2 regions of the Virgibacillus byunsanensis genome follow, and region 1 is predicted to be linked to the other one. Evidence: a T-box and tRNA genes for the amino acid it is inferred to sense, from the RefSeq annotation. Region 1 holds a T-box; the other holds one or more tRNA genes.

Evidence for each region. A T-box is a leader RNA that pairs with one kind of tRNA and senses whether it is charged. The one in region 1 lies ahead of ileS (isoleucine--tRNA ligase), so its partner is inferred to be a tRNA-Ile.
Region 2: it has a tRNA-Ile gene. The T-box ahead of ileS (isoleucine--tRNA ligase) is inferred to sense a tRNA for this amino acid. The anticodon was not compared.

The regions. Positions count from the first base shown of each region.
Region 1 is NZ_JBHTKJ010000012.1:267,587-271,835, reverse strand. Features, by position in the region: gene ACFQ3N_RS06525 (YlmH family RNA-binding protein) at 1-620, shown strand, start outside; gene ACFQ3N_RS06520 (DivIVA domain-containing protein) at 832-1,335, shown strand; T-box leader at 1,401-1,624, shown strand; gene ileS (isoleucine--tRNA ligase) at 1,678-4,249, shown strand, end outside.
Region 2 is NZ_JBHTKJ010000021.1:41,210-45,458, reverse strand. Features, by position in the region: gene ACFQ3N_RS08845 (Na/Pi cotransporter family protein) at 1-828, shown strand, start outside; tRNA gene ACFQ3N_RS08840 (tRNA-Asn) at 1,175-1,246, shown strand; tRNA gene ACFQ3N_RS08835 (tRNA-Met) at 1,254-1,330, shown strand; tRNA gene ACFQ3N_RS08830 (tRNA-His) at 1,350-1,425, shown strand; tRNA gene ACFQ3N_RS08825 (tRNA-Ile) at 1,439-1,515, shown strand; tRNA gene ACFQ3N_RS08820 (tRNA-Ser) at 1,525-1,617, shown strand; tRNA gene ACFQ3N_RS08815 (tRNA-Phe) at 1,858-1,933, shown strand; gene ACFQ3N_RS08810 (superoxide dismutase) at 2,140-2,751, shown strand; gene ACFQ3N_RS08805 (MFS transporter) at 2,878-4,149, shown strand; gene ACFQ3N_RS08800 (peptidoglycan D,D-transpeptidase FtsI family protein) at 4,222-4,249, shown strand, end outside.

The DNA of each region.
Region 1 (4,249 bases):
ATGACGATATAAACATGTATTCTTTTGGTGGAGGACTACATACGGAAAGAAAGCGTGTAATAATTGCACCTTTTTATGAAGAAAGAATGGATGATTTATTTCAACTATCCCTGTTGCAAGCATCCTATCAAAATAAATTTATAACGTTAACACACCCGGATGTAATGGGAGCATTTTTATCTTTAGGCATAAAAAGAAACAAACTTGGGGATATTTTTGTTGAAAACGGAATGATACAAATCATAACTGCTGCAGAAATAGCACCTTTTATTTTAGCAAATTTGACATCGATCAAGAAGGCAAAGATAAAGTTAGAAGAGAAACCTCTTTCTGAAAAGATAGAAAATGAATTACATTGGAAAGAGATGGATAAAACTGTTTCTTCTTTACGATTAGATGCTGTTTTAAAAGAAATTTATAATGTTTCACGTAAAGATGCTTCTGAATTTATACATAAAGGTCAAGTAAAAGTGAATTTCAAGGTTGTAGAAGATGGTAAGTTTTCACTCCAAGAAGGAGATTTACTTTCTGTAAGAGGAAAAGGCAGAAGTAAATTAATTAAGATAAATGGACGTACCAAAAAAGACAAGTGGAAAATAGCAATAGCTATAATAATATAAATTATTTATAAATTATTGCAGGAATTCACCAATTTCTGTCGAATAAAAATATAACGAGGAATTATCTATCTTTTTTTGGCAGAAAAGAAAGTTTAAACTTTTTTTCTGCATAAGCCAACTAAGGTATTCACAATAAAGGCTTGGTGAATGCAAGTTCTCTAATCGATGTAACACTATTATTTTTGAGAATATACGTTAGGAGGTGGCCATTGTGCCATTAACACCATTAGATATCCATAATAAGGAGTTTACAAGAGGCTTCCGCGGATATGATGAAGATGAAGTAAATGAATTTTTAGACCAAGTGATTAAGGATTATGAAATGGCTATCCGTGAAAAAAAGGATCTAGGTGAGAAAGTTGAACAGTTAAATGAAAAGCTGGGTCACTTTACGAACATTGAAGAAACATTAAATAAATCAATATTGATTGCCCAGGAAACGGCTGAAGAGGTAAAAGGAAATGCAACCAAAGAATCTAAATTAATTATTAAAGAAGCTGAAAAAAATGCGGATCGTATCATTAATGAGGCATTAAATAAATCACGCCGCATTTCGATGGACGTAGAAGAATTGAAAAAACAGGCAAAAGTATTTCGTACTCGTTTAAAGATGCTTGTTGAGGCTCAATTAGATATGATTGGGACAGACGACTGGGAAGAATTGTTTGATGAGGCTGTAGGCGAAGAATTCGATTTTGCTGAAAACAAAGCTTAGGTCTTGACGTTATCTGTGATTTTACATATAATTCAAGTTACACATTACGTTATATGTAAATAATTATAAATACGGTGATGGAGAAAGTATATTGGTTATTACTGATTAGCGAGCCAAGGTATGGTGGAAGCTTGGCACAGTAAAACTTTTAGAAAATCACTCTGGAGTATCCATTTTGAAATTTAGTAGAAATGGACGGTTTACTCACGTTACGAGTATCGAGTGAATTTAACATAGTACGCTATTTTAAATTTATAAGGGTGGTACCGCGAGTCTTCTCGTCCCTTTTGGGATGATGAGGGCTTTTTTTAATGTAAAAAAACTGTAAGGAGGAACAACATAGTGGATTATAAAGACACATTATTGATGCCAAAAACAGATTTCCCAATGCGTGGTAATCTACCGAATAAAGAACCATTACGTCAAGAAAAATGGGATGAAACAAATTTATATGAGAAGGTACAAAAGAGGACAGAAGGAAGACCACTGTTCATTTTGCATGATGGTCCACCATATGCAAATGGCGATTTGCATATTGGTCATGCACTAAACAAAATACTCAAGGATTTTATTACACGTTATAAATCTATGTCTGGTTATCATGCACCGTATGTGCCAGGCTGGGATACTCATGGTCTTCCGATTGAAACGGCACTAACAAAGAATAAAAAAATTAAACGTAAGGAAATGAGCATTGCAGAATTCCGTCAAAAATGTGCTGAATATGCAATGGGTCAGGTTGATAGTCAGCGTACTCAGTTTAAGCAGTTAGGTGTACGTGGGGATTGGGATAATCCATATATTACATTAACGAAAGATTATGAAGCTGCACAAATTAGAGTCTTTGGTGAAATGGCGAAAAAAGGATACATCTATAAAGGATTAAAACCTGTATATTGGTCTCCGTCTTCTGAGTCAGCATTAGCTGAAGCTGAGATTGAGTATCACGATAAACGATCACCATCTATCTATGTTGCTTTTGAAGTAACTGATGGAAAAGAGTTATTTGATGGTGGAGAGAAAGTAATCATTTGGACGACAACTCCTTGGACAATTCCTGCTAACTTGGGTATTACCTTAAACCCTGATTTAGAGTACGTTGTTGTTAAGGTTAACGAAGAGAAGTATATTATTGCACATGATTTATTAGAAACAATAACAGAAGAACTAGAATGGGAAAATCCAAAAGTAGTAAAAACATTCAAAGGTCAAGAAGCTGATAGGGTTGTTACAAAACATCCATTTTATGATCGTGATTCACTTGTAATGTTAGGAGAGCACGCAACTGCTGAGGCAGGTACAGGTTGTGTTCATACTGCACCAGGACATGGGGAGGATGACTTTGTTGTATCTCGCTTATATGGCATTGATGCGTTCTCACCAGTTGATAACCGTGGATGTTTTACAAATGAAGCGCCTGGTTTTGAAGGGCTGTTTTATGATGAAGCTAATAAGCCAATTACAGAAAAGCTTGAAGAAGTTGGCGCATTGTTAAAGCTTACGTTCATAACGCATTCTTATCCACATGATTGGCGTACCAAAAAGCCAACGATTTTCCGTGCAACATCACAATGGTTTGCTTCCATTAAAGATTTCCGTCAGGATGTTCTGGATGAAATCAATCGGATTAACTGGTATCCGTCATGGGGAGAAACCCGTCTTTACAATATGGTTCGTGACCGGGAAGACTGGTGTATTTCACGTCAACGTACTTGGGGTGTTCCTATTCCTGTGTTTTATGGTGAGAATAATACACCAATCATAACAGATGAAACGATTGAACATGTTTCTTATTTATTTAATGAGCACGGTTCTAATATTTGGTTTGAATGGGAAGCAAAAGATTTATTACCAGAAGGATTTACATCAGAGCATAGCCCTAACGGTACCTTTACAAAAGAGACCGATATTATGGATGTATGGTTTGATTCCGGTTCATCACACGAAGCAGTTTTAGTCGGCCGTGATGACCACAAGCGTCCTGCAGATGTATATCTAGAAGGTAGTGACCAATATCGCGGTTGGTTTAATTCCTCTTTATCCACATCTGTTGCTGTAACTGGTAAATCACCATATGAAAATATTATCAGTCATGGTTTTGTGTTAGATGGCAATGGACGAAAAATGAGTAAATCATTAGGAAATGTTATGGTACCATCCAAAGTGCAAAAGCAATTAGGTTCAGATATACTACGTCTTTGGGTATCATCAGTAGACTATCAGGCAGATGTAAGAATTTCACAAGAAATTCTAAAACAAATTTCAGAGGCTTATCGTAAAATCCGTAATACATTCCGATTCATGCTTGCTAATTTAGCTGACTTTGATCCAGTTGAAGATAGAGTTGCTGAAGAAGATATGGAAGAAGTAGATCGTTATATGCTTCATCGCTTACAACAACTAGTTAAAAACGTTCGTGGCAGCTATGAAAAATTTGAATACTCAACGATATATTCTCAAATTCACAACTTTTGTGCGGTTGATCTAAGTTCATTCTACCTGGATTTTGCAAAAGATGTGTTATACATCGAAGCAAAAGACAATCATCGTCGCAGAAGTATACAAACGGGATATTATGAAATCTTAACAACCTTAGTTAAATTGTTAACACCAATTATTCCGCATACAGCCGATGAAGTATGGGAGTACATTCCTGGAGTAGAAGAGGAAAGTGTTCAACTAACGGACATTCCAGAGCCAAGAGAGATTGCTGGTTTTGATGTTTTACAAGATAAATGGAATGTATTTATGAGTGTACGTGATGATGTACTTAAGGCATTAGAAGAAGCAAGAACTGAAAAAGTAATTGGTAAATCATTAGAAGCAAAAATAACTGTAGTTCCTAATGATGCTAATACGTTAGATGTACTGAACTCGGTTTCCAACTTACATCAATTGTTTATTGTATCTGAAG
Region 2 (4,249 bases), on a different contig from region 1:
TATGTATCATTCTTGCAAAGCCAATTCGATCTAAATCCCGAAATGACAATTGCATTTGCACATGGTAGTTTTAATATAGCTAATACGATAATCCAATTTCCGTTTATTGGTGCACTTGCATGGTTAGTTACAAAAATCATTCCTGGAGAAGACGTTATAGTTGAGTATAAACCAAAGCATTTAGACCCTATATTCATCCAACAATCATCAACTTTAGCATTAGATCAGGCAAAAGCTGAAGTCATCCGAATGGGTGAATACGCATACAAAGGACTAGAATCAACAAGCCTTTATTTAAATACTCATCAACAGAAACATTCTGAGATGGCTATACAGATTGAAGGAGCTTTAAATAATTTAGACCGTAAAATTACAGATTATCTAGTGGAAATATCTGGAAGGTCTATGTCAGAAATAGAAAGTGCAAAACATACAGCATTGATTGATTCTGTTCGTGATATTGAGCGAATTGGTGATCACTTTGAGAATATTATAGAATTAATTGATTATAAAATTTCTAATAAAGTAGATCTAACAGAACAAGCACAAGAAGATCTGAATGATATGTTTGACTTAACCATAATGACTGTGCAACAGGCTGTTAAGGCTCTTGAGCAGATGGACAGAGAAGAAGCCTTAGCCGTTGTACAAAAAGAGGATCAAATTGATAAATTGGAACGTAAGTATCGTAAGAAACACATTATACGAATGAACGAAGGAGCGTGTAATGGTTCAGCAGGGATTGTGTTTGTTGACATTATAAGTAACTTAGAACGAATTGGTGATCACGCAGTAAATATTGCAGAAGAAGTACTTGGTGATAAGTAAAACGAATTTACACACGAAATATGATTATACTTACTTATAAAAGGTTTACTTGATTGGCGGCCTTTTCTTGATTATTATCAGGAAAGGTCGTTCATTTTTGTGATAATTTGCTTGTTTTTTAATAAATAATAAAATATCAATTGAAAATTAGCATCGTAAATGCTATAGTAATTAATGGTGTTTCAAATAAGTTTTGTGAATCACAAAAAATTTATTTGGGAAAAGTTATTGACAGATCATGTCGTACATGATAAATTATATTTCGTCGCTAATAATTTTTAACACATAAATATAGCAGTTTGAAACATAGTAGATACATTTAGAACAATACAGATTTCATTATTATTCCACAGTAGCTCAGTGGTAGAGCTATCGGCTGTTAACCGATCGGTCGTAGGTTCGAATCCTACCTGTGGAGCCTTGATGGCGGTGTAGCTCAGCTGGCGAGAGCGTACGGTTCATACCCGTGAGGTCGGGGGTTCGATCCCCTCCGCCGCTACCAATTTTATAAATCTCATATGGCGGTCGTGGCGAAGTGGTTAACGCACCGGATTGTGGCTCCGGCATACGTGGGTTCGATCCCCATCGGTCGCCCCATATAAGAAATTTAGGACCCTTAGCTCAGCTGGTTAGAGCTATCGGCTCATAACCGATCGGTCGCAGGTTCGAGTCCTGCAGGGTCCACCATTAAAACTCGGAGGAATACCCAAGTCTGGCTGAAGGGATCGGTCTTGAAAACCGACAGGGGTGTCAAAGCCCGCGGGGGTTCGAATCCCTCTTCCTCCTCCATACATAATTTCCGAGAAAAAGATATTTCAAGCGAGACCTAAATACCATAATAAGCATTTTATGGCTCGGTAGCTCAGTCGGTAGAGAGCCGTCACCACCTATGAATAAGCATCCAGGTGCAGGCTTGCGAGGAGTGAGACATCACCGAATTCACTTGCAACACGACGAGCACAAAGCATCAATGAGAAACATCAAAGTTATATTACAAGCGAGACCTAAATACCATTATAAGCATTTTATGGCTCGGTAGCTCAGTCGGTAGAGCAACGGACTGAAAATCCGTGTGTCGGCGGTTCGATTCCGTCCCGAGCCACCATTTAAATGATGAACTACACGATAACAAGCGATTAGCTTGTTTATTTTTTTGGCATTATTTAGTAAACGGGCAAAAAGGAAGAATTTACACTATTTACATAGTAATTACATGCATATAATTTGCAAGAGTAATGAACCTTTGATAATGTTAATTTTAAAGGAATATTAATCCTTTTGATAACACATTATTGAAGGAGGAACTTAACCATGGCAAAATTTGAATTACCAGAGTTACCTTATGCATATGATGCTTTAGAACCTACAATTGACAAAGAAACAATGAACATTCATCATACTAAGCATCACAATACTTACGTTACAAAGTTAAACGGTGCTTTAGAAGGGCATGCAGAGCTTCAAGATAAATCACTTGAGGATTTATTAAGCAATCTAGATGCTGTTCCTGAAGGTGTACGCACTGCTGTTAGAAATAATGGTGGGGGACACGCAAATCACAGCCTATTCTGGAAAGTCCTTTCACCAAACGGTGGCGGAGAACCAACAGGAGAACTGGCGGACAAAATCACTGCTAAATTTGGAAACTTCGATAAATTTAAAGAGGAATTTGAAACAGCAGCAAAAACGCGCTTTGGTTCTGGTTGGGCATGGTTAGTAGTATCTAATGGAGAAGTTGAAGTAACAAGCACACCAAATCAAGATACTCCAGTAATGGACGGAAAGACACCTATTTTAGGTCTTGATGTGTGGGAACATGCTTATTATCTTAAATATCAAAACAAGCGTCCTGAATATGCATCTGCATTCTGGAACGTTGTAAACTGGGATGAAGTAAGTAAAAACTATAACAACGCTAAGTAAATCATAAATAGAAAGGACGTGGGATTAAATCTCACGTCCTTTTTTTCTTATTGTATACGTATCTCTTTTGTATATCTAAGCATTATTTGATTAAACTATTATAGACAACAAAAGGGGTATTGATATATGCGTAAAGGATTACAACACATCTTCGGAAAGATTGATATAAATCGTGATCTTCTATTTTTATTGGTTATTGGTGGTCTTTACTCATTGGGGATTTTTCTTTCTAATACTTTTGTAAATATATATCTTTGGAAACAATCCGGCGATTATATAACCATAGCAATGTACAATTTAGGGATTTATTTGCTGCAACCAATAACCTTTATAGTAGCTGGGAAAATGGCAAAAAAAATGGACCGTGTAATTGTTTTACGTTTAGGGGTAATCTTTTTATCGCTATTTTTTTTGAGTGTATTATTAATAGGAGAAAAGGCAGCAACTTATAATTTCATCTTAGGCAGTTTATTAGGAATTGGGTTTGGTTTCTATTGGCTAGCCTTTAATTTACTGACCTTTGAAATTACAGAGCCAGATACTCGAGATTTCTTTAATGGATTTCTTGGTGTATTACAGTCTCTTGGTGGTATGATTGGCCCAATACTTGCTGGTACGATTATTGCTAACATGAAAGCAAATGTTGGATATAATACTATCTTTACCATTTCGTTTATATTATTCATTTGTGCGGTAATATGCAGTTTCTTTTTAAATCGCCGCCAAGCAGAAGGGAGTTTTCATTTTAAACGAATTTTGGAGGAGAGAAAGCATAATAAAAACTGGGGAAGAATATTAAACGCTCATCTATTTCAGGGGTTAAGAGAAGGTATATTCTTGTTTGTGATTGCAATATGGGTTTATTTGATAACTCAAAGTGAATTTGCGCTTGGAATGTTTAATTTATTTCTTTCAGGCCTATCCTTTATCTTTTACTTTATTGCAACACGATTTATTAAACCGTCAAATCGAAAAAAAGCAATCTTAATTGGTGGGATCATTCTATATTTTTCCTTGTATATCATATTGTTCAATATTAGTTATATGCTGTTGATCATTTATGCTATTCTCATTGGTATTGCTTATCCGATTATAAATGTGCCATATGTTTCTATGACTTATGATGTTATTGGCAAAGCATCGAAAGCAAAAGAACTAAGAGTGGAATACATTGTCGTTAGGGAGTTATTTGTCAATGCGGGACGAGTTACCTCTATTCTTATTTTTCTAATAGCAGTAAGTTTATCGTCTGCTGAAACAGTAATACCGTTTTTATTAGCAATATTTGGGGTAGGTCATCTTGTTATTTACTTCTTTATCAAGGATATTTATTTATCAAGTCCTAATAAAAAAGAAGTTATGATAAAAGAACAGTTAACAGATGAAAAAAATCGGTAGTACTATTAGAATTTACTTGAATAAATGATATAATAAGTTATGATTTGAATCTTTGATAATGGGGGAGCATTTATGGAGAAAAAGAAAAAGAAGAAATCAC